DNA from 3 places in the Enterobacter sp. Li2LvB3 genome. Region 3 is predicted to be linked to each of the others. Evidence: predicted binding sites of a transcription regulator. Region 3 holds the regulator's gene; each other region holds the start of a gene.
What was found. The regulator LexA, encoded in region 3, represses DNA repair genes until DNA is damaged. The targets are predictions, from matches to a motif close to TNCTGTATGTACATACAGNA.
Positions count from the first base shown of each region.

Region 1: dinB (DNA polymerase IV) is a predicted target of LexA. The motif match lies at 7,316-7,335, and genes of this name have one in related genera.
Region 2: sulA (SOS-induced cell division inhibitor SulA) is a predicted target of LexA. The motif match lies at 5,462-5,481, and genes of this name have one in related genera.

Region 1 covers NZ_JBSICG010000030.1:22,408-32,366, forward strand. Annotated here, with positions in the region: gene ACS603_RS20465 (class II glutamine amidotransferase) at 1-189, shown strand, start outside; gene dpaA (peptidoglycan meso-diaminopimelic acid protein amidase) at 160-900, opposite strand; gene ACS603_RS20475 (Na(+)-translocating NADH-quinone reductase subunit A) at 1,200-2,543, shown strand; gene ACS603_RS20480 (NADH:ubiquinone reductase (Na(+)-transporting) subunit B) at 2,547-3,785, shown strand; gene ACS603_RS20485 (Na(+)-translocating NADH-quinone reductase subunit C) at 3,778-4,572, shown strand; gene ACS603_RS20490 (NADH:ubiquinone reductase (Na(+)-transporting) subunit D) at 4,565-5,203, shown strand; gene nqrE (NADH:ubiquinone reductase (Na(+)-transporting) subunit E) at 5,210-5,806, shown strand; gene nqrF (NADH:ubiquinone reductase (Na(+)-transporting) subunit F) at 5,817-7,040, shown strand; gene nqrM ((Na+)-NQR maturation NqrM) at 7,040-7,243, shown strand; gene dinB (DNA polymerase IV) at 7,353-8,411, shown strand; gene pepD (cytosol nonspecific dipeptidase) at 8,490-9,947, opposite strand.
Region 2 covers NZ_JBSICG010000009.1:59,579-69,537, forward strand. Annotated here, with positions in the region: gene rmf (ribosome modulation factor) at 228-395, shown strand; gene fabA (bifunctional 3-hydroxydecanoyl-ACP dehydratase/trans-2-decenoyl-ACP isomerase) at 468-986, opposite strand; gene ACS603_RS09365 (AAA family ATPase) at 1,055-2,815, opposite strand; gene matP (macrodomain Ter protein MatP) at 3,002-3,454, shown strand; gene ompA (porin OmpA) at 3,520-4,575, opposite strand; gene sulA (SOS-induced cell division inhibitor SulA) at 4,932-5,441, opposite strand; gene ACS603_RS09385 (TfoX/Sxy family DNA transformation protein) at 5,659-6,285, shown strand; gene yccS (YccS family putative transporter) at 6,242-8,404, opposite strand; gene ACS603_RS09395 (YccF domain-containing protein) at 8,424-8,870, opposite strand; gene helD (DNA helicase IV) at 8,994-9,959, shown strand, end outside.
Region 3 covers NZ_JBSICG010000019.1:70,263-80,221, forward strand. Annotated here, with positions in the region: gene ACS603_RS16145 (conjugal transfer protein TraF) at 1-5, opposite strand, end outside; gene ACS603_RS16150 (cupin domain-containing protein) at 176-664, opposite strand; gene zur (zinc uptake transcriptional repressor Zur) at 781-1,293, shown strand; gene ACS603_RS16160 (CsbD family protein) at 1,363-1,572, opposite strand; gene dinF (MATE family efflux transporter DinF) at 1,693-3,030, opposite strand; gene lexA (transcriptional repressor LexA) at 3,094-3,702, opposite strand; gene ACS603_RS16175 (diacylglycerol kinase) at 3,811-4,179, opposite strand; gene plsB (glycerol-3-phosphate 1-O-acyltransferase PlsB) at 4,333-6,753, shown strand; gene ubiA (4-hydroxybenzoate octaprenyltransferase) at 6,842-7,711, opposite strand; gene ubiC (chorismate lyase) at 7,724-8,221, opposite strand; gene malM (maltose operon protein MalM) at 8,400-9,353, opposite strand; gene ACS603_RS16200 (maltoporin) at 9,468-9,959, opposite strand, start outside.

The sequences.
Region 1 (9,959 bases), on a different contig from region 3:
ACCCGCCGCGCGCCGTTTGGCGTTGCGACGCTACTCGATCAGGATGTGGAGATAGACTTTCAGAAGGAGACCACACCGAACGATGTGGTCACTGTCATTGCAACGCAACCGCTGACGGGCAACGAAACCTGGCAAAAGATTATGCCAGGCGAGTGGGTACTATTTTGCCTCGGGGACCGAGTAGTTTGATGCCAGTTGTGGCTGGACGACTTCGTGGCTCAGAGGTTTACTGACCACATAGCGGCCATCCACAACCGAAACGACAGGCGGTTTATGCGTCTGCTCGAAGTAGTCAAAACCTGGTTTCAGCTGTTTCCAGAAATCCGAGTAGTAGGAGTACTGGTGACGCTTCATGTTGGCATCGGTCATGCGGAACGGATAGATGCTTATCTGTACGCTTGACTGACCGAAGACTAACGCGCCGGTGACAAACTGGAAAATCTCATCAATGCTGGTATCGGTCATCGCATAACAGCCGATAGACACGCAGGCACCGTGGATCATCAGGTATTTACCTTCGTAACCGTGAGCACGGTCATAGGCATTCGGGAAGCCGATATTAATGGCTTTATAGAAGCGGCTGTCAGGTTTTAACTGGCTACGCTGAACGTTATAAAACCCTTCCGGGCTTTTAAAATCGCCCTGACGCTGTTTTGGCCCCAGACCACCGGAGTAATTACAAATCTTGTAACTGTCGAGCAGCTGGTATGTCTCACCCATTTTCACAAACAGGTCGAGTGTGCGTTCTTCCTTGAAGATTTGAATATAAACCGGTGATCCCATTAACTGCTGTTTATATTCTTTGCTGATCGGCGTGGTGGAGCTGTTGCTGCTGAGCAGCCCGGCAAATGACACGCACGGAATCAGAAGCATCGCAATGAACAATGCGATTTTACGCATACTACTAGTTCCTTGATAAAACTAAGACCAAATTGCCAGGACGGCAAAAGATACCCGAAATCAGATTATTCTGGTTAGGAGCGCTCACATTAGCACCGCTGTAGTTTTTCGCAAGCGTGAACGAGCGAGTTTACAAAATAGTTTTACCTTATAACCCATCCTGCCCGCGCTGGCGTTAGGAACTTTGCGTAATAGCTCGCATTTTGGCGCGCGCTTCGGCAGTTCCACTGCCCCTGAGAGGGTGAAAATGGTACACTTCGGCCCCTCTGGATTGTTGTTGATGGATACTTGCTAACCACATGTTTAGAATCAGAAAAGGACTTGATCTCCCGATCGCTGGCGTGCCAGAACAGCACGTATCACAAGCCCCTGGTATTCGCCATGTCGCCATTTTGGGGGCAGATTACGTCGGAATGCGCCCCTCGATGCTGGTGCAGGAAGGGGAACGGGTCATCAAAGGACAGGCGCTCTTCGAAGATAAAAAAAATCCGGGCGTGAAGTTCACTGCACCTGCCAGTGGCACCGTTGTGGCAATCAACCGTGGCGAACGCCGCGTATTGCAGTCGGTTGTTATCCGTATTGAAGGTAACGAACAGCGCGAGTTTGCACGTTTTGACGTCGCCGATTTCGCCACCCTGAAGCGCGAAGTTGTGCAGACGCAACTGCTTGAATCCGGCCTGTGGACTGCATTTCGCACGCGGCCGTTCAGCAAATCCCCGGTGCCCGGCTCTGTACCGGCCGCCATCTTCGTTACGGCTATCGACACCAACCCGCTCAGCGCAGACCCGCAGCCTCTTATCTTTGCACAGCGTAAAGCGTTTGATGCCGGGCTCACCCTGCTGACACGGCTGACGGCCGGGAAAGTCCACGTCTGCCAGGGCAGTGGCGGCAAGCTTGGTGGCCATCCGCAAGGTCAGGTTACCTTTAATGAATTTGCTGGCCCGCATCCGGCAGGCCTTGCCGGAACGCACATTCATTTTCTTGAACCCGTCAGCCTGACGAAGCAGGTCTGGCATCTTAATTATCAGGATGTGATTGCTATCGGTAAGCTCTTTACTGAGGGCGAATTGTGTTCTGAACGCGTGATCGCCATCGGTGGGCCGCAGGCTGTGAACCCGCGTCTGGTGCGCACGCTGCTGGGGGCGGATATCTCTGAACTGATGTCGGGTGAAACAAAAGAGGGTGAAAACCGTCTGATCTCCGGTTCGGTGCTCAGCGGCAGGCAGGCTGCTGGTGCGCAGGCATATCTGGGGCGTTTTCACTTACAGGTCAGCATTGTGCAGGAAGGGCGCGAGAAAGAACTGTTTGGCTGGGTGCTACCCGGTGCGGATAAATTCTCTGTTACCCGCACCACGCTTGGACACTTCCTGCGCCACAAGCTTTTTAACTTCTCAACCAGCACTCACGGCGGTGAGCGCGCAATGGTGCCAATTGGCAACTACGAGCGTGTGATGCCGCTCGATATCCTGCCAACCCTGTTGCTACGCGATCTGCTGGCCGGTGACAGCGATGGCGCGCAGGCGCTCGGCTGCCTGGAGCTGGATGAAGAAGACCTGGCGCTTTGCACCTATGTTTGCCCAGGGAAATACGAATACGGACCCGTATTGCGCGAGGTGTTAACCCGCATTGAGCAGGAAGGATAACTGATGGGCTTAAAACACCTCTTCGAAAAAATGGAGCCGCACTTCTTACAGGGCGGCAAACTGGAAAAGTACTACCCGCTGTTTGAAGCAACCGCGACCGTTTTCTACACGCCAGGGCTAGTCACGAAAGGCGCCACGCACGTTCGTGATGCCATTGATCTTAAAAGGATGATGATCCTGGTCTGGCTCGCCGTTTTTCCAGCCATGTTCTGGGGCATGTACAACGTCGGCCTGCAAACCATCCCGGCGCTGCATCATCTGTATGATGCGCCGCAGCTGGCACAGGTAATTCAGTCAGACTGGCATTATCGTCTTGCTCAACTGCTTGGCGTGAGCTTTGCCGCTGATGCCAGCTGGATAAGCATGATGACGCTGGGGGCGGTTTTCTTCCTGCCGATTTACCTCACGGTCTTTATCGTTGGCGGGTTCTGGGAAGTCCTGTTCGCCATTATTCGCAAACATGAAATCAACGAAGGTTTCTTTGTCACCTCTATTCTGTTTGCCCTGATTGTGCCGCCAACCTTACCTCTGTGGCAGGCTGCGCTTGGCATCAGCTTCGGGGTGGTGATTGCAAAAGAGATCTTCGGCGGAACCGGGCGCAACTTCCTCAACCCGGCACTGGCAGGGCGTGCATTCCTGTTTTTTGCCTATCCGGCTCAAATCTCTGGCGACCTGGTCTGGACGGCAGCGGATGGCTTTTCCGGTGCCACGCCGCTTTCGCAGTGGGCGGCTCACGGCGGTGAAACGCTGGTGAATAACGCGACGGGGCAACCCGTCACCTGGTTTGATGCCTTTATTGGCAATCTCCCGGGGTCGATTGGTGAAGTCTCTACGCTGATGATTTTGCTTGGCGGGGCCATCATTCTGTTCGGCCGTGTGGCCTCCTGGCGCATTGTGGCGGGTGTGATGCTGGGCATGGTGCTTACTGCCACGCTGTTCAATGTTATCGGCTCTGCTACCAACCCCATGTTCTCTATGCCCTGGTACTGGCATCTGGTTCTGGGGGGATTTGCTTTTGGCATGATGTTTATGGCAACTGACCCTGTTTCGGCCTCATTTACCGACAAAGGGAAATGGTGCTACGGCGCGCTTATCGGCGTGATGTGTGTATTGATTCGCGTGGTCAACCCGGCTTATCCGGAAGGGATGATGTTGGCCATTTTGTTTGCCAACTTGTTTGCGCCGCTATTCGATTATCTGGTGGTACGCGCCAACATTAAGCGGAGGAAAGCGCGTGGCTGATATCAAAAATAACGACAGCACCGGCAAAACGCTGTTGGTGGTGCTGGTGCTCTGCCTGGTATGTTCCATCGTGGTGGCGGGATCTGCCGTGGGTTTAAAACCTCTTCAGCAGGAGCAGCGCGCACTGGACAAACAGCGCAACATTCTGGCGGTTGCCGGGCTTATGCAGGACGGGATGAGCGCGGATGATGTGGCAAAAATCTTTGCCGAACGCATTTCGTCCCGGCTGGTGGATCTCAAAACAGGTGAGCTGCTGGACCGCGACCCAGCGAAATATAATCAGGCTCAGGCACTGAAAGATCCACAGATGAGCATTGTGCTGGAAGCATCTCAAGATCCGGCCGGCATTAAGCGACGCAGCAATCTTGCGGAGATCTATCTGGTACGCGACGAGAAAAAACGCGTGCAGGAGATGGTGCTGCCGATCTACGGCAACGGCCTGTGGTCAATGATGTATGCCTTTGTTGCGTTAGATACAGACGGTCGCACGGTGAAAGGCATTACCTACTATGACCAGGGCGAAACGCCGGGGCTCGGCGGTGAAATCGAGAACCCTAACTGGCGGGCGCAGTTTATCGGTAAAAAAGTGCTCGACGATGACGGATTACCCGCGCTGAAAGTGATGAAAGGCGCGGCGCGTCCAGGTGATGAGTTCGCTGTGGACGGGCTTTCCGGGGCTACACTCACGTCCAAAGGCGTGCAGCACAGTTTTGACTTCTGGATGGGGGAGCTGGGTTTTGGCCCCTTCCTGAAAAATGTACGTGAAGGAGCGCTGAACAATGGCTGATGCGGGTGAATTGAAAGAAGTTAAAAAGGTACTCGTTGGCCCGCTTTTAGCCAATAACCCGATTACGTTGCAGGTGCTTGGCGTCTGTTCTGCACTGGCGGTGACTACCAAGCTGGAAACTGCGCTGGTGATGACCGTCGCGGTGACGCTGGTTACTGCATTTTCCAGCATGTTTATCTCCATGATCCGCCACCACATTCCGAACAGCGTGAGGATCATCGTGCAGATGGCGATTATCGCGTCACTGGTGATCGTCGTCGATCAGCTGTTGCGCGCTTTTGCCTATGAAACCTCAAAACAGCTCTCGGTATTTGTTGGTCTGATCATCACCAACTGTATTGTGATGGGGCGCGCGGAAGCCTACGCCATGAAGATGCCGCCGCTGGCGAGCTTTATGGACGGTATCGGCAACGGCCTGGGTTATGGGGTCATTCTCCTGACGGTGGGTTTCCTGCGTGAGTTAATCGGCAGCGGTAAGCTGTTCGGTATCACGGTGCTGGACACGGTGCAACATGGCGGCTGGTATCTGCCTAACGGGCTGTTCCTGCTGGCCCCAAGCGCATTTTTCATTATCGGTTTGCTGATCTGGCTGATTCGTACCCTGAAACCAGAGCAGCAGGAAAAGGAGTAACCGACAATGTCTCATTACCTGAGTTTGTTTGTGCGCGCGGTGTTTGTTGAAAATATGGCGCTCGCGTTTTTCCTGGGCATGTGCACCTTCCTCGCAGTGTCCAAAAAGGTATCAACGGCATTTGGTCTGGGCGTGGCGGTCACCGTGGTGCTCGGATTATCTGTACCGATTAATAATCTGGTGTACAACTTTGTCCTGCGTGATGGCGCGCTGGTTGAGGGAGTCGATCTGAGCTTCCTAAGCTTCATCACCTTTATCGGTGTGATTGCGGCGCTGGTACAAATACTTGAGATGATCCTCGATAAATATTTCCCGTCGCTTTATAACGCGCTGGGGATCTTCCTGCCGCTGATCGCGGTGAACTGCGCCATCTTCGGCGGCGTGTCGTTTATGGTCCAGCGTGATTACAACTTCAGTGAATCCATCGTTTACGGCTTTGGCTCCGGTATTGGCTGGATGCTGGCGATTGTCACTATGGCGGGGATCCGGGAAAAAATGAAATATGCCAACGCGCCCGCAGGGTTGCGAGGCTTAGGGATCACCTTTATCACCACCGGGCTAATGGCGCTGGGCTTTATGTCCTTCTCCGGCGTGCAGCTCTGAGGGCTTAGATATGGAAATTATTCTTGGCGTGGCGATGTTCACGCTCATTGTACTGGTACTGTCTGGGCTGATACTGGCTGCGCGTTCTAAGCTTGTGAACGCCGGGGACGTCATTATTGATATTAATGGCGAGCCGCAGAACCAGATCCGCACTCCGGCGGGCGACAAACTGCTTAACACGCTTTCGGGTAACGGGATATTTGTCTCCTCGGCCTGTGGCGGCGGGGGTTCCTGTGGGCAATGTCGTGTGACGGTGAAAGAGGGCGGTGGCGACATTTTGCCAACTGAACTGGCGCACATCACGAAACGTGAGGCGAAAGACGGTTGCCGCCTGGCCTGTCAGGTTGCGGTGCGCCAGAACATGAAAATTGAGCTGCCGGAAGAGATCTTCGGCATCAAAAAATGGGAGTGCGAGGTTATCTCTAACGATAACAAAGCCACTTTTATTAAAGAGCTGAAACTGCGCGTGCCTGATGGGGAAGATGTGCCCTTCCGCGCAGGCGGGTATATCCAGATTGAGTGCCCGGAGCACACCGTTGCTTACGCCGATTTTGACGTGCCGGACGAATACCGCGCCGACTGGGATAAATTTAATCTCTTCCGCTTTGCGTCAGAGGTCAATGAGCCAACGTTACGTGCCTACTCTATGGCTAACTACCCGGAAGAGAAGGGCATCATTATGCTTAACGTGCGTATCGCCACGCCACCACCGGCTGTGCCGGATGCACCACCGGGCGTGATGTCGTCTTATATCTGGTCACTGAAAGCAGGTGATAAAGTCACGATCTCGGGTCCGTTTGGCGAATTCTTCGCTAAAGAGACGGATGCTGAAATGGTGTTTATCGGCGGCGGAGCAGGGATGGCACCGATGCGTTCGCATATTTTCGACCAGCTTAAACGGCTCGGCAGTCAACGAAAAATAAGCTTCTGGTACGGGGCCCGCTCGCTGCGCGAAATGTTCTATGACGATGAATTCGAACAACTGGTGCGTGAAAATCCTAACTTTACCTTCCATGTGGCGCTGTCTGACCCGCAGCCGGAAGATAACTGGACAGGTTATACGGGCTTCATCCACAACGTTCTCTATGAGCACTACCTGAAGCAGCACGCAGCACCGGAAGATTGTGAATTCTACATGTGTGGTCCGCCAATGATGAATGCGGCCGTCATTAAGATGCTCAAAGATCTGGGTGTGGAAGATGAGAACATCATGCTGGATGACTTTGGAGGCTGATGATGTTGACGTTTCTGGCAACCTTTTTGGTCTTTGTGCTGGTGGTATTCGGCATGTCGTTAGGCTGGATCATCAGGCGTAAAAGCATACAGGGCAGTTGCGGCGGTATCTCTTCTCTGGGGATGGAAAAAGTCTGCGATTGCCCGGAGCCGTGCGACGCGCGGAAAAAAAGAATGGCCCGCGAACAGCAACGCATTATTTAAGGTTTTGTAGGCCGGGTATGGCGCAGCCGCTACCCGGCGTTTTCCACATCCACTTCTCAATCCTCATAAATTTACTGTATACTTATCCAGTGATAAGTGAGGGCTTACTATGCGCAAAATAATCCATGTGGATATGGACTGTTTTTTTGCCGCAGTGGAGATGCGTGACAACCCGGCGCTGCGGGATATCCCTATCGCCATTGGCGGTAGCCGCGTCCAGCGTGGAGTGATCAGCACTGCCAATTACCCAGCGCGCAAATTTGGCGTGCGCAGCGCCATGCCGACGGCGATGGCGCTGAAACTCTGCCCGCACCTCACCCTTCTGCCGGGCCGGTTTGAAGCCTACAAAGAAGCCTCCGTTCATATCCGGGACATTTTCTCCCGTTACACGTCGCTGATTGAACCGCTTTCGCTTGATGAGGCCTATCTGGATGTCACTGACAGCGTCCATTGCCACGGCTCTGCCACGCTGATGGCACAGGAGATCCGCCAGACTATTGCCCGTGAGCTGAACCTAACAGCATCGGCAGGCGTTGCGCCGGTGAAGTTCCTTGCAAAAATCGCTTCAGATTTGAATAAACCGAATGGCCAGTACGTCATCACCCCGGATGACGTTCCGGCTTTTTTAAAAACGTTACCGCTTGGAAAAATACCCGGTGTCGGGAAAGTCTCAGCCGCGAAGCTTGAAAGTATGGGGCTGCGTACCTGCGAAGATGTGCAGCGCAGCGATCTCGTGATGCTGCTCAAGCGTTTCGGGAAGTTTGGCCGTGTTCTGTGGGAGCGCAGCCAGGGCATTGACGAGCGGAGCGTGAATAACGAGCGGCTGCGTAAATCCGTTGGCGTAGAGCGTACGCTGATTGAAGATATTCATGACTGGGCTGAATGCGAGGCCATTATTACCGGGCAACTTTACCCGGAGCTGGAACGACGCCTTGCCAGGGTGAAACCAGACCTTCTGATTGCCCGCCAGGGGATCAAACTCAAGTTCAATGATTTTCAGCAAACCACCCAGGAGCACGTCTGGCCGCGCCTGAATAAAGACGATCTTATCGCGACGGCAAAAAAGGCCTGGGAAGAACGACGGGGTGGAAGAGGGGTTCGGCTGGTGGGATTACACGTCACGCTTCTGGATCCGCAGCTTGAGCGACAGCTGGTATTGGGATTGTAAAAAAGCCCGGTGGCGCTACCGCTTACCGGGCCTGTGTTTTTCACCCTCTCCCTGCGGGAGAGGGCTGGGGTGAGGGTTTTACTTCGCAGGAATCGCTTTCAGCAGTTCAGTCAGCAGGGTCCAGTAGTGGCCCACGCTTTCGATATGAACCTGCTCATCCGGGGAGTGTGGCCCGGTGATGGTTGGCCCGATGGACACCATATCCATATCCGGATACGGTTTTTTGAACAGACCACATTCCAGACCCGCGTGGATCACCTGAATGTTCGGAGTGCTGTTGAACAGACGCTGGTATGTTTCACGCACCAGAGCCATTACCGGTGAGCTTGCATCCGGCTGCCAGCCTGGGTAGCTACCTTTAGCGGACGTTGACGCGCCAGCCAGTTTGCCCAGAGATTCCAGCATACTGACAACGTACTCTTTACCGCTGTCGATAAGTGAACGGATCAGGCAGATGATTTCTGCGCTGTCGTCGCTCATGGTCACGACGCCAACGTTCAGAGACGTTTCCACAACGCCTTTTGCGACGTCAGAGTTGCGAATAACACCGTTTGGCGAGGCATTTAGCAACTGGATAAAGTTGTCGCGAGACTGTGCAGTCAGAGCGGCTTTATCTGTCGATACCGATTCCAGAACCACAGTCAGGTTTTTTTCTTTTGCAGACAGTTCGTTTTTCAGGATATCCAGATAAACGCTGGAGAGTTTTTTCAGCTCGTCTGCTTTTGCCGCTGGCACTGCAACAGTGGTAAATGCTTCACGCGGGATTGCGTTACGCAGCGTACCGCCGTTGAAATCAACCAGACGCAGGTCCAGTTCAGCCGCGTGGCCTGCCAGGAAGCGCGCCAGCAGTTTGTTGGCGTTACCCAGGCCTAAGTGAATATCGCCACCAGAGTGACCCCCTTTCAGGCCTTTCAGCGTCAGCTTGAAGGTCTGGAAACCAGCAGGGATCGCTTCACGGGACAGTGGCAGCGTAGTGATGAAATCGATCCCGCCTGCGCAACCCATGTAGATCTCGCCTTCTTCTTCTGAGTCGGTGTTGATCAGGATATCCGCTTGCAGCCAGTTTGCTTGCAGGCCGAAAGCCCCGTCCATACCGGCTTCTTCGGTCATGGTCAGCAGTACTTCCAGTGGGCCGTGCTCAACGCTGTCGTCTGCCAGTACAGCCAGGGCTGATGCCATGCCAATACCGTTATCCGCGCCAAGCGTGGTGCCGCGCGCTTTTACCCAGTCGCCGTCGATATAAGGCTGAATAGGATCTTTAGTGAAATCGTGAACGGTATCGTTGTTTTTCTGTGGAACCATGTCCAGGTGCGCTTGCAGTACAACCGGTTTACGGTTTTCCATGCCTGCGGTTGCGGCTTTGCGGATCAGAATGTTGCCAACCTGGTCGCGCTCAGTGTGCAGACCTTTTTCCTTCGCCCAGCCAATAATATGTTCGGCAAGCTGTTCTTCATGATAGGACGGGTGCGGAATGGAACAGATTTTGGCAAAAATATCCCACAGCGGCTGTGGAGATAATTGAGACAGTTCAGACACGATAAGTCTCCT
Region 2 (9,959 bases), on a different contig from region 3:
CAGTCTGGTTCTGATTGCGGCTTTTTTTTCGTTTTGACATCAGGTTGTTACTTGTGCCGGGTCACATTTTTTGTACAAATGATCTTCCGTATAGCTCACAAATATGACACCCGTATGAATTTCGAACATTGACGCTGAGGCATATTCGGGGTATTCGTTATCTGTGCTTGCACACTTTGCAATCACTGTTTTCTTTCCACCAGACAAAAGAATGAGGGAAACGAGGCATGAAGAGACAGAAACGAGATCGCCTGGAACGGGCTCATCAACGTGGTTATCAGGCTGGAATCGCTGGACGCTCAAAAGAAATGTGTCCTTATCAGACGATAAATCAAAGGTCACAATGGCTGGGAGGCTGGCGAGAAGCCATCGGCGACAGGGTACTTATAGCTTGATAACGTCTCTTTAAATAAAGAAACCTCCGCAATGCGGAGGTTTCGCCTTTCCGGGGTTGCTTAAATCAGCAATCAGAACGCAGAAGTGTCCTGGAACAGACCCACTTTCAGATCGTTTGCGGTATAGATCAGACGACCATCTACCAGCACTTCGCCATCCGCCAGGCCCATAATCAGACGACGGTTAACAATGCGCTTGAAGTGAATGCGATAGGTGACTTTCTTCGCAGAAGGCAGAACCTGACCGGTGAATTTCACTTCGCCAACGCCCAGTGCGCGGCCTTTGCCTTCGCCGCCGAGCCAGCCCAGGTAGAAACCAACCAACTGCCACATAGCATCAAGGCCCAGGCAGCCAGGCATTACCGGATCGCCAATAAAGTGGCAACCGAAGAACCACAGATCTGGGTTAATATCGAGTTCTGCTTCTACGTAACCCTTATCGAAGTTGCCGCCGGTTTCGGTCATTTTTACGACACGGTCCATCATCAGCATGTTCGGGGCCGGTAACTGTGGGCCTTTAGCGCCAAACAGTTCACCGCGACCAGAGGCAAGAAGGTCTTCTTTTGTATAGGATTCGCGTTTATCTACCATGTTCTCAATAAGCCTTATTTTAGTGAAGCACGCAGGATAGCTAACACGTGTACGCTGAACAAGTCCGATCAGTTCGGACTAAACCAACTCAACCAACGTAACGGCCACGGGTAACGATGACGAGCGTCCTGCTGTGTCGCCTGAGCAATACGTTCCTGGATAGTTTGCATCAGGGTTGTTTGACCTTCGCCATCCCATACCAGATTTGTCAGTAAGGGTAGCGCATCCTCAATTCCTTCGATGGCCCAGAGCGTAAATTGTTCCTGTTCCACCGCGTCCAGAAGCGCCTGACTCAGGCTCAGATGGCGTGCGTTAGGCGCCGGGATAATAACACCCTGTTTGCCATTCAAACCGCGCTGCTGGCAAATGGCAAAGAAGCCTTCGATTTTCTCGTTCAGCCCGCCAACCGGCTGAGCGCGCCCAAACTGATCAACGGAACCGGTAATGGCGATGTTCTGATTAATCGGAACTTCTGCCAGGGCGCTGATGAGGGCACACAGCTCTGCCATCGAGGCGCTATCGCCATCGACTTCGCTGTAGGATTGCTCAAACGTGAGCGAGGCGGAGAAGGGGATTTGCTGCTCCAGCTGCAACTCAGACATCAAAAATGCCTGCATGATCATCATGCCTTTGGCATGGATGTTGCCGCCGAGTTCAGCTTTACGTTCAATGTCGGTAAATTCCCCGTCGCCAATGTGCACGACGCAGCTGATACGCGAAGGTTCGCCAAATGCACGTGGATGCCCCGGGAACTCGATAACGGACAAGGCGTTGATTTGCCCAATACGCTCGCCCTCGGTTTCCACCAGAATTTGATCCAGCAGAATTTCATCCTGCATCCGGTCGGCGAGATAGCCTTCACGCCATTCGCGTTGCACAAGCATCTGGGTGAGCTGTTCACCGGTAAACGCGCCGTCACCGCTAATAACGCCCACTTCACGCAGCTGTTTGCTGATCCAGAGTGGACAGAGCGGTAAGGTTTCCTGATCGCCGGTATAGCGTACTGCTTCGCGAAGTAGACCAGGCCAGGCGTCAGCAGCCGGAACAGGTAATTCATAGCGTGCAGCAATGGCCATTACCCATTGACACCACTGTGCCATATCATCGGCATCGGCAATCTGAATATTGTCTTCGTACTCGCTGTAAACGGCCAGGCTCGCCAGTTCTGGCTCCATCTCCTGGAAGTCTGCCAGCGATTCACGATCGCCGGTCAGCACCACGGTCAACGACAATGGCATTGACGGCACTGCGACAGGGAGAGGGCGGGATTCGTCGTAACCCACCCAGTCAAAGCGTTGCTGGCTCACAATCGTTTTCAGGCGCATCCAAAGCAGCGGCTGGGAGAGTAAGGTTCTCAGGGCGATGATCAGAACACCACCGTTAGCGCGATGGACAAGCCCCGGTTGAAGCGACAGTTCGCCATTAAACTGACGAAGGCAGCCAAAAAGCTGCTCCGCTTCGACCCAGTTGGCGGTGATCACTTCGCCTTTTGCGGCAAAACGATCGTCAGCCTGCTGCGCCGGTTCAAAAGTAATGTTATGACCCGCGATACGATACTGGCCGCCAAAAACAGCATCTGTTTCTGGCTGTAACTGGCGCATGGCATCACCCAGAAGCGTCAAATACTCGGCTTCTTCCGGGGCTTTGAGCAGCATGAAGGGAGATGTCGCCCACGGGCTTAACACCTGCTCCAGCGCATAATGCAAACGCGGTTGTGTATCGCTAAGTATGAATTCGTGTTCTTTTGCGAGTTTTGGCTGTGCAAAGAGCTCCTGATAACTTTCTGTATCGGGAACAAGGTCACGCCATGCAAGTTTCGTAATGGTCAAAGTTGATGTTTTTTAGTCAGATGTAAAACCGTGGAGTATACCGTAAGCGGAAGGCTCTGCCCAAGCAGGATTGGGGATTTCCGCGGGTGAATCGCCTGTAATGATGCACAGGATATGATTTCTTTTCAGCAGATTGCCAAAAAACTGATATTCTGAACAGAGTTACGTGGTAACACTGAGATCGCAATGAAATATCAACAACTGGAAAATCTCGAAAGCGGCTGGAAATGGAAGTACCTGGTCAAAAAACATCGTGAAGGCGAGTTGATCACCTGCTACATCGAAGCCAGCGCGGCGCAAGAAGCCGTAGATATGTTGCTGACCCTCGAAAACGAACCGGTACAGGTCAATAACTGGATAGCGAAACATATCAATCCAGAACTGTTGAACCGGATGAAGCAAACTATTCGTGCGCGTCGCAAGCGGCATTTTAATGCCGAGCATCAGCATACCCGCAAGAAATCTATCGATCTGGAATTTATTGTCTGGCAACGCCTGGCAGGCCTTGCACAACGGCGTGGAAAGACGTTATCAGAAACGGTAGTGCAGCTGATTGAAGATGCTGAGCATAAAGAGAAGTACGCGAACCAGATGTCGACGCTGAAAAACGATCTACAGGCGCTTCTGGGTAAAAAATAAGATTCTGTATTTCTTCAGACAATAAAAAAACCCCGCTATGCGGGGTTTTTTCTTAAGACGATAACTTATGCCGCTGGCTGAGTTACAACGTCTTTGATGCCTTTAACTTCGATCTCAACACGACGATCTGGAGCCAGGCAGTCGATCAGTGCAGCGCGAGCTTTCACGTTGTTACAGGTAGAACCGGTAACTGGGTTAGATTCGCCCATACCACGTGGGGAGATCTTGTTAGCCGGGATACCTTTAGATACCAGGTAATCAACAACAGACTGAGCACGTTTTTCAGACAGCTGCTGGTTGTAAGCGTCAGAACCGATACGGTCGGTGAAGCCCAGAACCACTACTGAACCGTCTTTAGGATCCAGGTTGCTCAGCTGAGAGTACAGCTGATCCAGTGCCTGCTGACCTTCTGGTTTCAGGGTAGCTTTGTTGAAGTTGAACAGAACGTCAGACTTCAGAGTGAAGTGCTTGGTCTGTACTTCTGGAGCTGGAGCCGGAGCTGGAGCTACGATTGGTGCAGCTTCTTCCTGCTGGCCGAAACGGTAGGAAACACCTACGCTCAGCATACCGTTGTCTGGACGAACACCTACGGTGTTGCCGTCGCCGATGTTGTTAACCCACTGGTATTCCAGACGGGTAGCGATGTCACGGGTCATAGCCCACTCAACACCACCTGCGAATACTGGAGAAACGCCAGTGTCGTGATCGCTGCCAATCTGGTTGTTGCTGGAATCAGCACGCCATACCATGCCGCCCAGACGGGTGTACACGTCCAGATCGTCAGTTACTGGGTAACCCAGTTTAGCAGTCAGCTGTACGCCCTGAGCTTTGAAAGCGCCATTTACGGTGTCGCCTTTGTATGGCATACGACCTAACCAGTCGTAACCCATTTCAAAACCAACATACGGGTTAACCTGATAGCCACCGAACGCACCTGCACCAAGCTGGCTCTCATGAGTAGGGCCATCGTTGTTCAGTTTGCTGTCGTACCAGCCGGTGTCATGGAACTGAGACCAGCCCAGTTTACCACCTGCATACCAGGTATTATCTTTCGGAGCGGCCTGCGCTACGGTAGCGAAGCCAGCCAGTGCCACTGCAATCGCGATAGCTGTCTTTTTCATTTTTTGCGCCTCGTTATCATCCAAAATTTGCCATGAAGATCTCCGACGAGAAATCACGGTTAAATCCTTCACCGGGGGGCGTGGTCAAATATAAATCTACCGATATCTTCGGCTTAGGCCGAGCACCCCTGGCGATGTAAAGTCTACAACGTAGCTAGAAACTTACAAGTGTGAACTCCGTCAGGCATATGAAAAAAAAAAGTTCCGTATACCTAATATTTAACATTTTTTGTATGGAAATTGTGCAGTAAAATTAACGGGAACCGCACCAGACAAGCCTTTCCGCAGATTTAACGCATGGAACTATTTCCACATCTTGTGGTCGAAAAAAATTCCAGGAAAACTCCTAAATTTACTCAATGATACAAATTCGAGTGAATTTTTAGCCCAGAAAGTTGTCCTCTGCGGTAAGAATCTGGATGAACCGGACGCATAATAAAACCGATGGCGTTACCTTCCTCGGCTGCTTCAGTCAGTCGAAAATGTTCTTCTTCCGTCAGTTCGTCTGGTAACCACCCGATCACGACACTGTAATTTCCGGTACGTAATGCACGGATCATCGACTCGACCGTATCGCAAGGTGAGAGTTGGTTAATCTGCATGACCTTTGTCAGCGGCAATCCTGCGGACTGAACCCATTCACGGCTCAGTTTTTGTTGTGGCGTCAGCCAGAGCTGCCAGCGCGACTGCTGGCCAAGCTGTTGTAATAAAGGAAGTAATAAAAGTTGGGTTAATAGGGGCTGGTCTTCTCGATAAATCACTTCACTGATAAGACCTGTCGACACGCTCCCGACGGATTTCTTCGCGACATTGCTTGCGGTAGAAGAGAAAGATGTTGAGCGATTTGCGTAGCCTGAAGTGTACATATTCATTCCAGCCCTGTAGTTACTGTATGAATATACAGTAACCCCTGTATGCATAAAGATCAACCTCATTTTCGGAAAGCGACTCGCAAATTTTGCTCATGATCGGCCCCTAAAGAAAATTCATCTTGCTCACTGGCGATAAGTTGCCTATTTTCCTGCTAACGGATCCGTTAGTAAGAATTAGCCTCTTTACAGTATGATTTTTAAGGGAAATATCATGAAAAAGATATCTTATGAACGGATTTATAAATCCCAGGAATACCTTTCAGAACTGGGTGATATTCATCACCGCGCACTCTTTGGTGGCTATACCCTGGCGGTTGATAACGCCGTTTTTGCCATGGTGTCTGATGGGGAACTTTATCTGCGCGCCTGTGAGCAAAGCGCTACCTACTATGTGAAACACGCCTCCTCTTTTTTGACCCTTCTGAAACGGGGTCGGCCAGTGCTGCTTAACTACTTCCGGGTTGATGACGGGTTGTGGCAGGACAGGGGGACACTACTCCAGCTTTCCTCTTTTGCGCTTGAGGCGGCCAGGCGGGAGCGATATCAGCGCTATCAGCGCAACCGGCTTAAAGACCTGCCCAATCTCACTTTCCAGATTGAGGTTCTGCTTTTTGAAGTCGGGATCACCAACGAAGAAATGTTACGGGAACTGGGGGCAAAAGCGAGTTGGCTGAAAATCAGAGTTCAAAATAAACAACTTGGGATTAAAGTGCTTTTTGCGCTTGAAGGTGCAATAGAAGGGCTGCATGAAGCGGCGCTCCCGGCAGAGATTCGCCGGGAACTCACGGAATGGTTTAACGCGTTGCCAGAGCCTGCGGAGAATCGTTCCGCCATGTAGCAATCAGTTGTTGTAGGCGACAAATTTCCGGCAGCAGAGCAATAAGCAGGCCAACTTGCTGAAGAACCAGCGGGGCTTTGCTGTCGGTACCAGGATCAAGATGGGCGATACGCTGGGCGAGTTCATCCAGGGCCTGCCGAACACGGGGTTCATCGGCTGGACGGTGGTGAAGTGCATCGTCGACATAGCAAACGGCATCATCCAGCAATCCCAGAATACCCGGATTACTTAACCTTTCTCGGTGAGCGCCCAGCGTAGAAATATAGCTGGTAAAGGTATGGTTCAGGCACAGCAGACGAAAGGCGGTTTCACGGATTTCTGCCGTAGCGCCAGGTTCCGTTGACATGTTCGATACCACCGATGCAAGCTCCGCATCGCGGTTATGCGCATCACGGCGGGCGATGCGATAGGCCAGACGGTTATCACGACCCTGGTGATATTGCTCAAGAATGGCATCCAGGTATCGGCAGTTAGCATTCATAGCCCTGTCCAGCACGCGCGGCAGATTACGAAAACGCCAGTCCGGCCAGATAAAACTGACTGCAGCCCAGGCAATGGCACAGCCGATCAGCGTATCAATAACGCGGGGAAGGGCGACTTCAAACCCTTCGCCAAGCAGGTTAAAGCACAGCAATACCAGTAAGGTGATAAACATCGTGGCGTGTGCGTATTGCACATTGCGAAATGCAAAGAACAACACGCCGGTTATCACGATAAGGACAAGCTGCCCTTCAATGGACGGGACAAAGTAAAGTACCGGAAGGCCGATTGCGACACCCACCAGGGTACCAATAATACGCAACGCGAGCCGGTGGCGGGTGGCGTTATAGTTTGGCTGGCAAACAAACAGGCTGGTCAGCAATATCCAGTAGCCATGATGCAAGCCGGTTATCTGGATAAACGCGTAACCGACGCACAGCACCAGCGACATTCTTACGGCGTGGCGGAAGAGAGCCGATTCTGGGGTAAAGTTACGGCTCAGCCGTAACCACATATCGCTAAAGCCGTGAAGGCTGTCATCGGCAAGCTGGTTATCAGCGTCATTGTTCGGCATCGCCAAGGCTTGTTCAGACTCAATGGTGGCCAGTTGCGCGTCTATCGCCCGCAGGTTATTGAGTAAGAAACCCAGCGCTTTTATCTGCTCCAGGGATGTCCCGCTGGCCTGCACGCGATCAAGCGCTGCATCAAGGTGGCTAAACGCGCGTTCAAAGCGTGGATCATGCTGATACGGCGTGCGCAGTAAAATGGAGCGGGACAGCTGCTGACACGCCTGGGATTGCATTGAAAGTAGCCGCTGAAAACGGAACATAACATCGCTGTAGCGAAACTTTTCCCGCAGGGCTGCATATTGCACATGCGATGAACTGGCACGCTCGTGGATATCCTGGGCGGCAAAATAGTAATGCAAAGTCCGGCGCGTTCCTCGCTGACCGCGATCGCCGCGTAACCGCGTAAGAAGGCTGGCTTTGGTCTGGTTTAAGGTTGCGACCAGTTGGCCGTTTGCCAGCGCCAGATCGTAAAGTGGCGCCTGGCTTTCTTCTTCAATATCCGGGTCAAATAAACGGGATTTCAGCTCCAGATAATGCGCCAGCTGTTCATAGCTGCGGGCGAGGTTATCCTGTAAAGCGCGAACCGGAAAAATGAGATGTCCGGTAAGCGTCAGCAGGTTATACCAGATAGCGCCAAGCAGCAGCAGAACGGGCTGCTGATACCATTGATCGTAAAGCGATACGCCCAGCATGGTGTAGATAGCAATCAGCAATGCGCCAAACGCAATGGTGGCATAGCGCTGGCCAAGCCCACCCAGAAGAATAAATCCACTGGTTGAAAGCGTCAGACCTAACGCAAATAGCCATGGCCATGGGAACAGCAGTTCAACGGATGCTGAGGCAATGAAAAAACAGATAAGAGTGATAACCAGATTACGCAGTCGCCCAGCCAGGCGATCGTCGAGGTCTGCCAGCGCTCCGGCAACAACGCCCAGGGTCAGCGGGATAGTGAGCTTAACGTCGTTTAACCACCACGGCAGGGCGACCGTACCGCAAAGTGCGATAAAAATCCTGACGTTATACAGCCAGGTGCTGTTCCATGTGTAGCGGCGAATCAATGGGCTTAGCATGAGCGCGGCCTGTCCTTAATTACTGAAAACGACGGCGGGCGTTTGCTTCGCGCGCGGCTTGCGCCACTTCAACCGGAACAACCCTGCGCCCGACTGGCCACAAGGCGATAGCAGCGATTTTGAAATTGGCGATCCCGACAGGAATGCCAATAATTGTGATGCACTGAGCAATACCTGCGAAGATGTGCATCAGACACAGCCACCAGCCAAAGAAAATCAGCCACAGGATGTTAAGCACAGTACCGCCTGTATTCATCAGGACGTTTTTGCTTTCCGGGTTCAGTTCGTCGACGTGTACAGCCTCGTTACCATAAGGAAAAAGCGACAGCCGGGTGATTTCCCAGCAGGAGCGCGTCAGCGGAAGGGTAAAAATGAGCACGATGCTCACCAGCGTGGCAATAAGCCAGGAAAGAGTGGTGGCAAAACCGCCAAGGACAAAATTAAGAATATTCAGAACGGTACGCATAAACCCTCAGTTCCTTTCGATATGATTAACGCTTAGTGATTGTAACGTTTTTTTAGGCTGGAGCACCTTAAAACTGGCAGTTAAACTGTCAGGTAAATTATCTCTTCGTGGATCAGGCAGGACATGGAACTGAAAGCAACTTCACTGGGCAAGCGCCTGGCTCAACATCCTTACGATAAGGTTGTCCTTCTGAATGCAGGGGTAAAAGTCTCTGGCGAACGCCACGAATATCTCATTCCGTTTAATCAGCTTTTAGCTATCCACTGCAAGCGCGGGCTGGTCTGGGGCGAGCTTGAGTTTGTGTTGCCTGCCGAAAAGGTGGTTCGCCTCCACGGCACTGAATGGGCGGAAACGCAACGCTTCCATCATCATCTGAATAGCCTCTGGCGCCAGTGGAGCGACGAGATGAGCACCGTTGCTGCGCAGGTGTTGCAGCAGGTTCTTGATGATATTGCACAAAGCAGTGCACAACAAAAGTGGCTGACGCGCCAGCAAACCGCCGGTTTGCAGCAAAAGATTAAAGTGGCGCTTTCGGCACTGCCGTTGCCGGTTTCCCGTCTGGATGAGTTTGATAATTGCCGCGATGCCTGGCGGCAGTGTCAGGCATGGCTTACCGATATTGATAAAAGTCGGCTTGCCCATAACCAGGCATGGACGGACACCATGCTCACGAAGTACGCCGATTTCTTCAGCAACATTGAATCCTCACCACTGAATCCGGCCCAGGCGCGCGCGGTGGTAAATGGTGAACACTCCCTGCTGGTGCTTGCCGGGGCAGGGAGCGGTAAAACGTCGGTGCTGGTGGCGCGGGCGGGCTGGCTCCTGACCACAGGCGAAGCGGTGGCCGACCAGATTTTGCTGCTGGCGTTTGGTCGTAAAGCCGCGCAGGAGATGGACGAGCGCATTCAGGAACGCCTGCGCACACAGGATATTACCGCCAGAACCTTCCATGCCCTTGCGTTACACATTATCCAGCAGGGGAGCAAAAAGGTTCCTTCGATCAGCAAGCTTGAGAACGACACGCAGGCCCGCCAGTCGCTGTTTATTAAGACCTGGCAGCAGCAATGCAGCGAGAAAAAAGCCCAGGCA
Region 3 (9,959 bases):
TTCACAGTATGCTCGTCTTATAGTCTGTTATGAAATAACCCCTGTCTGTTATCACCCAAACAGGAACGAACTATTGCTGTGAATAAGTACAAAAAGACCCGCTATTTCCCTAAGTTAAATCACCACCGGGCCTGTTGTATTTTGTGACGGCCTTCAATATTTATAGAAGAGGATATTATTTTCGCCCAGGTTTTCCATCGTGCGGGCCAAAAAACTGCGGCGGATGGTCTACCCACCGGTCTTCACGCGTGGCGGCATAAACCGGATTCAGTGGATAATAGATGCGGTTGTGCTTTTTGTTGGCCTCGCCAACGACCAGCAGCCGGACCTCTTCATCCGTATTGTTGATAAAGGTATGGCATACCCCGGTTCCGGCCGGAAACCCCACGCTATCACCCGGCTCCAGCTTCCACAGATAGCCATTTATCCAGGCTTCCGGATAGCCTTCCAGTACATAGATAAACTCCTCTTCGTCACTTTCCGCATGGGGATAAGACGTACGCCGCCCTGGCGGCAGGCGTTCGTGATGAATACCAATTCGCCCCAGGCCAAGTTTACGGGCCAGTGGTGCGCCAATGGAAAAACGCTCAGTGCTGTCGGGATAAGTAGAATCATCCGCGCCTTCCACATCGCGCCAGTGTCGAATACAGTCAGGTCTTTTCATTAGGTGTTTCCCCGAATTTCAATGCCTCAGGTATAGCACACCTGGCGGTTCTCGGTGTTTTTAACAGAACATGATAAAGTGAGGGTTTTCCATCCCATATACAGCCGAGGTGCTAAATGGATAAGTCCACAAAAGAGCTGCTGGCGCAAGCTGAAAAGCTCTGTGCGCAACGCAATGTGCGCCTGACCCCACAGCGCCTTGAAGTATTGCGTCTGATGAGCCTGCAACAGGGCGCCATCAGTGCGTATGATTTACTCGACCTGCTGCGCGCAAGCGAGCCGCAGGCCAAGCCGCCTACCGTCTATCGCGCGCTGGATTTCCTGCTGGAGCAGGGCTTTGTGCACAAGGTCGAATCAACAAACAGCTATGTGCTGTGCCATTTATTTGATCAGCCTACCCACACCTCGGCCATGTTTATCTGCGACCGCTGCGGCGTGGTGAAAGAAGAGTGTGCAGAAGGTGTTGAAGACATTATGCATACGCTGGCAGCCAAAATGGGCTTCGCCCTGCGCCATAATGTGATTGAAGCACACGGATTATGCTCTGCGTGCGTGGAGGTCGAATCATGCAGCCATCAGGATGCGTGCCAGCATGACCACTCCATTCTGGTAAAGAAAAAACCGCGCTAACGGCAAAAGATAAGGCGGCTCAGGGCCGCCCTCAGGGTGTACATCCTTGTACTTGCGGGTATTACCGGTCTACCAGCGATAGTCGTTACGCTTTTCCCAGTCGCCGACTTCTTTCTCCGCCTGATCTTTGGCGTAGCCATAGCGTTCCTGAATTTTACCGACAAGCTGATCGCGCTTTCCTTCGATGACCGTCATATCGTCATCTGTCAGCTTACCCCATTGCTCTTTCGCTTTACCTTTGAACTGTTTCCAGTTGCCGCTGATTTCGTCTTTATTCATCATCAGGTCCTCATCGTTAAAGAGTGAAAGGGCCGCCCAAAACCTTCATTTCATGCTGGACGTGATAACAATTTTAGTTGAGCATCTGGCACTCAGGAATTTATTCAGAATCTTTTACCATCAGGAGATGTCGTGACGAGATGAAAGCCAGGTATTATTTTTCCAGTGACGACGCCAGATAAACGCCAGCGAAAGGCCACGAAGAAGAAGAAAGACCGCGAGGGCCAGCCATAACCCATGATTCCCCAGATACGGCACCGTGAGCAGCGTTAAACCAAACCCACCCGCCGCGACCGCCATGCTGTTACGCATTTCCGCGCCACGCGTTGCGCCAATGAACATCCCGTCGAGTAAATAACACCAGACGCCCACAACCGGTAAGATCACCTGCCAGATGATGTAGTGGCTTGCCAGCTCACGCAGTGCAGGTAATGACGTGAGCAGCGCAACAATATACTCACCAAAGCAGGCGTAGATGAGTGCAAATGCCAGCGCCACCAGCCCAGCCTGACGACATGCAGCACGCCAGACATCATGTAATTGCCCGCTTTCGCGCGCGCCATACGCTTGCCCGGAATGGGCTTCTACCGCGTAGGCAAAGCCGTCGAGGGCATAGGCGGTAAAGGTCAGCAGCGTCATTAACACCGCGTTGACAGCAACGATTTCCGGGCCAAGCCGCGCGCCAAAGACCGTCAGTGTGCCAAAGCACAGTTGCAGCAAAAGCGAGCGCAGCATGATGTCGCGGTTAAGCGCCAGCAGCTTGCGGATATTGCCGCGCCAGGCAGCCTTCAGCAGTGCAGGTGTTATGCCCCGCATAACCAGAACACGCCAGACCATCCACAACCCGATAATCAGCGTGCCGTACTCGGCAATAGCCGTTGCCAGCGCCGCGCCCTGCACATTCATGTGCAACCCCATAACCAGCCAGAGGTCGAGCACTATGTTCAGGACGTTCCCGACAACCAGCAGGATAACGGGAGCACGGGCATACTGAACGCCCAGCAACCAGCCCAGCAGAACCAGATTCGCCAGAGATGCCGGTGCGCTTAGCCAGCGAATATCAAGGAAAAGCCGTGCCTGCTCCAGCACCGCTTCACTGCCACCTACAATGTGTAATGCCAGCTCAATCAGTGGTGTACGCAGCAGAACGATAAGTACACCCGCACCCAGCGCCAGAATTAACGGCTGTACCAGCGCACGCGCCAGACGCAGGGGATCTTTTGCGCCAAACGCCTGTGCCGTTAACCCGGTGGTGCTCATGCGTAAAAAAAGCAGCAGCATAAAGAGGAAGCTGGTTGCCGTTGCGCCAATCGCCACGCCACCCAGATACACCGGTGAATCCAGATGACCAATAACCGCCGTATCGACCAGCCCCAACAGCGGAACGGTGATATTGGAAAAAATCATCGGCAGTGCAAGACGCCACAATGCCTTATCGGAAGCAGTCAGCAGTGACATGAAAAATACCGGGAGTGGGAAATGAATCAGGCTACGGAGGCTCCGTAGCCTGTCAGGGGGAGATTACAGCCATTCTCCGTTGCGGATGACGCCAACCGCCAGACCTTCAATGGAGAAGTTATGTTCGCGAAGATCCACCACGATTGGAGAGAATTCGCTGTTTTCCGGCAGCAGTTGCACAGTATTGCCCTGTTTTTTCAGGCGCTTAACGGTAACTTCGTCATCAATACGCGCCACCACCACCTGGCCGTTGCGCACATCCTGAGTCTTATGAACCGCCAGCAGATCGCCATCGAGAATACCGATATCTTTCATGGACATGCCGCTAACGCGCAGCAGGAAATCTGCACTCGGTTTGAACATGCCAGGATCGACCTGATAGTGACCTTCAATATGCTGTTGTGCGAGCAAAGGTTCACCTGCCGCGACACGGCCAACCAGCGGAATGCCCGTCTCTTCTTCTACCAGCAGACGGATGCCGCGTGAAGCGCCAGAAACAATCTCAATCACGCCTTTACGCGCCAGCGCTTTAAGGTGTTCCTCGGCAGCATTTGGAGAACGGAAACCCAGACGCTGCGCGATTTCCGCACGCGTAGGTGGCATTCCTGTCTGGCCGATATGATCCCGGATGAGATCAAACACCTCTTGCTGCCTGGTCGTTAACGCTTTCATTCCGCCCCCTGGGTGTATATACAGTTATGCTGTGAGTATATACAGTCAAAGGTGATTTTGGAACCAAAAACTGCACAAAAAACCAGGGACTTAATTATTCCTCGAGGCTCATCGGAAATGCGACCAAAGCAGCGTGACCCAGGTGATAACCGCAGTGATAATCGCCAGCAACACGGCGGCAGACCCCATATCTTTTGCACGACCAGAGAGCTCATGGAAATCAGAGCCAATACGATCAACTACCGCCTCAATAGCGCTATTGAGAATTTCCACTATCATCACCAGAAGCACAGAACCAATAAGAAGAACGCGCGTTATGGCATCAACATCAAGGAAACAGGCAATGATTACCGCAACGATTGCGGCAACGCCTTCCTGACGAAAAGCGGCTTCATTGATCCACGCGGCACGGAAACCTTTCCATGAATAGCCGGCAGCTTTGATGATTCGGGTTAACCCAGTGGTATTATTGGCCATTAAAAGAACCTTTTATTAGAAATAGCGTCAGTAACTATAGACGCAGTGCGTTTACTGCCGCCTGAAGTATGACGGGTAACAACAGAAATTTTGCGCGCTTTCTGTTATCCTTGCGCCGCAATTGCATTATTAACCAGAGGCTTTACATCGTTTATGTCCGGCTGGCCACGAATTTACTACAAATTACTTAATTTACCATTAACCGTTCTGGTAAAAAGCAAGTCTATCCCAGCAGAACCCGCGCTGGAATTAGGGCTCGATACCTCTCGCCCTATTATGTATGTTTTGCCTTACAACTCGAAGGCAGACTTGCTCACGCTCCGCGCCCAGTGTCTGGCGCATGATTTACCCGATCCGCTTGAACCACTGGAGATCGACGGTACTCTGCTGCCGCGCTACGTGTTCATTCACGGCGGGCCGCGTGTGTTTACCTATTACACGCCAAAAGAAGAGTCCATCAAGCTGTTCCACGACTACCTCGATCTACACCGCAGCAATCCTGATTTGGATGTGCAGATGGTGCCGGTATCGGTGATGTTTGGTCGTCGCCCAGGTCGCGAAAAAGGGGAAGAAAACCCACCGCTGCGGATGCTCAACGGTATCCAGAAATTCTTCGCGGTGTCCTGGCTTGGTCGCGATAGCTTCGTGCGTTTCTCTCCTTCTGTGTCGCTGCGCCGTATGGCAGATGAACACGGTACGGATAAAATCATCGCGCAAAAACTGGCTCGCGTGGCACGTATGCACTTTGCGCGCCAGCGTCTTGCAGCCGTAGGGCCGCGCCTCCCGGCGCGTCAGGACCTGTTCAATAAATTGCTGGCGTCTAAAGCCATTGCCCGCGCCGTGGAAGACGAAGCGCGCAGCAAGAAGATTTCGCATGAGAAAGCACAGCAGAACGCCATCGCATTGATGGAAGAGATCGCCGCGAACTTCTCCTACGAGATGATTCGCCTGTCCGATCGTATTCTGAGCTTTACGTGGAACCGCCTCTATCAGGGGATCAACGTCCACAACGCCGAGCGCGTGCGCCAGCTGGCACATGACGGCCACGAAATTGTCTATGTGCCCTGCCACCGCAGCCACATGGACTACCTGCTGCTTTCCTACGTGCTTTATCATCAGGGTCTGGTGCCACCGCACATCGCGGCCGGTATTAACCTGAACTTCTGGCCAGCAGGGCCGATTTTCCGCCGCCTTGGTGCCTTCTTTATTCGTCGTACCTTCAAAGGTAATAAGCTCTATTCCACCGTATTCCGCGAATATCTGGGCGAGCTGTTCAGCCGTGGTTATTCCGTTGAGTATTTCGTGGAAGGTGGGCGTTCCCGTACTGGCCGCCTGCTTGATCCGAAAACCGGCACGCTGTCGATGACTATCCAGGCCATGTTGCGCGGCGGTACCCGCCCAATTACGCTGGTGCCGATATACATCGGTTACGAGCACGTGATGGAAGTGGGAACGTACGCCAAAGAGCTGCGCGGTGCGACTAAAGAGAAAGAGAGCCTGCCACAGATGCTGCGCGGTCTGAGCAAGCTGCGTAATCTGGGTCAGGGCTACGTGAACTTCGGCGAGCCAATGCCGCTGATGAACTACCTTAACCACCATGTCCCGGAATGGCGCGAGTCTATCGACCCTATCGAAGCGATACGCCCTGCATGGCTGACGCCAACGGTGAACGGCATTGCCGCCGAGCTGATGGTGCGTATTAACAACGCAGGTGCGGCCAACGCCATGAACCTGTGCTGTACTGCGCTGCTGGCATCGCGTCAGCGTTCACTGACCCGTGAACAGCTTACCGAGCAGCTCGATTGCTATCTGGACATTATGCGGAATGTTCCGTACTCAGTGGACTCGACGGCGCCTGCCGCAACCGCCAGCGAGCTTATCGATCATGCCTTGCAGATGAATAAGTTCGAAGTTGAGAAAGATACGATTGGCGACATCATCATTCTGCCGCGCGAGCAGGCGGTGCTGATGACTTACTATCGTAACAACATCGCGCATATGCTGATGCTGCCTTCGCTGATGGCCGCCATTATTACCCAGCATCGTCGTATTTCTCGTCAGGACCTGCTGCGTCATGTCGACGCGCTGTATCCGATGTTGAAAGCCGAGCTGTTCCTGCGCTGGAGTAAAACCGAGCTGGCAGCAGAGCTGGATAAATTGACCGAAGAGCTGCGTCGTCAGGGGCTTATCACCGTCAATAATGACGAGCTGCATATCAACCCATCTCGCTCCCGCACCCTGCAACTGCTGGCGGCTGGCGCGCGTGAAACCCTGCAACGCTATGCCATTACGTTCTGGTTGTTGAGTGCTAACCCATCCATCAACCGCGGCACGCTTGAGAAAGAGAGCCGCACGCTGGCACAGCGCCTGTCGGTACTGCACGGCATTAACGCGCCAGAATTCTTCGACAAGGCGGTATTCAGCTCTTTAGTGCTGACGCTGCGTGATGAAGGGTTTATCAGTGATACCGGCGATGCCGAGCCAGAAGAGACGCTGAAGGTTTACCAGATGCTGGCTGATCTGATTACGTCTGATGTGCGTTTAACGATTGAGAGCGCGACGCAGGACGAATGATGTAAATCGCGGCCTGATGCCCTCACCCCGGCCCTCTCCCACAGGGAGAGGGTGAAAATAAAAAAGCAGCCATCTGGCTGCTTTTTTATTATGAAAAATAACTCATCGCCAGCCCTAAAAACAGCACCAGGCCCACGTAGTTATTGTTCAGGAACGCTTTAAAGCAGGCTTCACGCTCGCGCTTCGCGATCAGCTTTTGCTGATATACAAACAGCATCCCGGCAACCAGCACTGACCAGTAAAATTCCCAGTTCAGCTCGTTCAGGCGACCAATCGCCACCATCAGCGCCAGCACCGCTACCTGCAAAATCCCGATAATCAGCTTGTCCTGGCGGCCAAACAGGATTGCCGTCGATTTGATCCCAATTTTCAGGTCATCGTCGCGGTCGACCATTGCATACTGGGTATCGTACGCCACGGCCCACAGGATATTAGCCAGGAACATCAGCCAACAGCTGAGCGGTACGGTTTCGCTGACCGCCGCAAACGCCATCGGAATCGACCAGCCAAACGCAGCACCCAGCACCACCTGCGGCAGATGGGTATAGCGCTTCATAAACGGATACACCCAGGCCAGCGCCAGTGCCGCGACAGAAAGCAGGATGGTCATGGTGTTGAGGGTTAACACCAGTAAAAAGGAGAGCACCACCAGCACGATAAACAACGTGCGCGCTTCTTTTTCCGTGACCTGACCGCTTGGTAGCGGGCGGTTGGCGGTACGTTTCACGTGGCCGTCGAATTTACGGTCCGCGTAGTCGTTTACCACGCAGCCTGCCGCACGCATCAGCCAGACTCCAGCGACAAACACCGCCAGGATCCACAGTGGCGGCAAACCGGGGGTCGCAACCCACAGCGCCCACAGGGTAGGCCACAGCAGCAGCAACGCGCCGATGGGTTTATCAGTACGCATTAAGCGGTGATAGGCCAGCAGCTTGTTCTGCTTCAGACTCCACTCCATTTTTTCTTCCTCTCAGTACAACGGCGATGCCGGTAAAAAAAGCTCCGTCAGCATTAACGGTTTACCGCTCAGGCGAAGGCGGGAACGGCGCCCCCACAGATCGGCATCGCGGCCAATCTCAATAAAATCACGGGTAAGTTCGGAGGAGGTGAAAAGATATCGCCCCAGCGGCGTTTTCCCCAGTTGTTGCAGCGCTAATTCCGGCCCGGACAAGGTGGATTCAGGCACAACCGTCCGCCCGGCAAGCCACGGCTCGCCATCTGCACAAAGTAAAATCTCACGTAACCAGTAGCGTTCTTCTTTTGGCAGCAGCGGCAACTCACTGGCAATCGCCTCAGGGGTGACAAACCCTTCCTGAATCAGCGTCACGGTGACCGTTTTGCCCTGTTGCTCAAAACGTTTAGTCATGGAATCTTCCAGCAGCAACCAGTCAAGCTGCTCCGGGTCAAGCGCAGGTATTTGGTCGAAATAGCGCAGCGCACGCAGTTGCGTTAGCGCAGGGTGTGACATGCCAGACTCTCCGATACATAACGTAATGGCATTGTATCGCAGAAAAACGGATTGAGGGCGGCCAAACGTTATTTAGCGATCACTATCGCAACAACAGCGCAACAGCGCGGGCGACACAAAAAAAAGTGCGCCCACTCAGGCGCACTAAAACTAACAAATCAGCACTGTGGGGAAACGGTTACCCCTTGCCTTTTACACTGCTGATAAAGGTGGAACGGGCAGTGGTTGAACCTAAACGCTCAGCTTCATCAAGCAGCTTCAGTGCTTTATCGACATCGCCTTTCTTAACAGCCTGCTTAATGGCGTTGTTAAAGTAAGATTCGGTATCGTTGAGCACCGGCTCGGATGGTTTTGCCGGAGCCTGAGATGCAGCGGCAACCGGTGCAGCTGCCGCAGCGGCTGGAGCAGCATAAACAGGTGCGGCGGTATTACCCACGGTCACAGGGCCGGTGCCGGAGGAGCCAAACAGTGGGCCAACCAGGACGCTGGATGCATTGTTTGTTGAAACTTTCAGCTTCAGCAGGCCATCGGTTACGTGGCGCGCCAACGGGTCCGGGATATCCGGTACCGAGTTACCTGTGCCTTTGGCATAGGCTTTAGCCGGGTCGATAAGCTTGGTGGTCTGCTGCAAGTCTTTCTCGGTGGTGAAGACCAGCACATAGATCTTCTGCTGACCCAGCGCAGGCGTCAGGCGCATTTTCCCTTCCAGGCGATCAGCGCTCATCACGCCAGGTTCCTGGTAGCCAAAGTACTCGCTTGGGAAGAAGGCAGATGGCGTCATATTCTGATCAAGGATCAGCACGTTAGGCGCAAATACGCTGGTTTGATTGCTCACTTCACTGGTCAGGGTCAGCGTCAGTTCACCGATATTTGCCGGTACGCTAAAGGCGGCAACCGGGCCAGTAATGCCGGGAACATTAAGCTGTTGGCCGCCCGCAGAGAGCTGCGTTGACTGGACTTTAGATTGATCAACCGGGGTCCAGGCGAGTTGCTGGAGCGCCGCCGCCGGAATTGCTGGCGCAGCACTGGTATTCTGAGGAACGAAATTCACATCTGCAAAGGTGATAGCCGGTACACTTGCCAGCAGCCCCGCAGAGAGGCACAGCGCGACGAGACTTTTCTTCATTTTCATTGTTATTACCTCTGATAGCGTGAGCACTGCGGTGGCCAGGCAATAGCGCGCAGCACCCTAAGGATAGAGGGGCTTTCGCCCCTCTTTTTAGGTCATTACGTCAGGTCTTACGTATTACCACCAGATTTCCATCTGGGCACCGAAGGTCCACTCATCAGAGTCGCCACGGCTGAAGGTTTTCGCGGAAGTGTCGCTGTACGCTACGCCAGAATCATAACCAGTACCGGAGTCGCTGTTCGCGTAGCCCCATTTCTCATCCCACTTCGCGTAGGTTGCGAAGACACGGATAGCCGGACGGGACCAGATGCTGTCGCCTGCCTGCCATTGTTGTGCCAGGGTGATTTTGTACTGGCTGTTGGTATCGTCAGTTTTCTGAGATTTGACGTTGTCGTAGCCAACTTCCAGCAAGGTGCTCATGATTGGCGTCCATTTGTACATAGGACGAACACCGACGGTCCACCATTTGGTGCCGTTGTTGTTATCCAGGTTGATGTCCTGGTACATGCCCACGTACATCAGGTCCCAGGAGTCGCCCAGAGAGATCGCACCGTGGTCCAGCACGCGCCACATGTCACCGTTGTTGTTGATGCTACCACCTTCAGGACG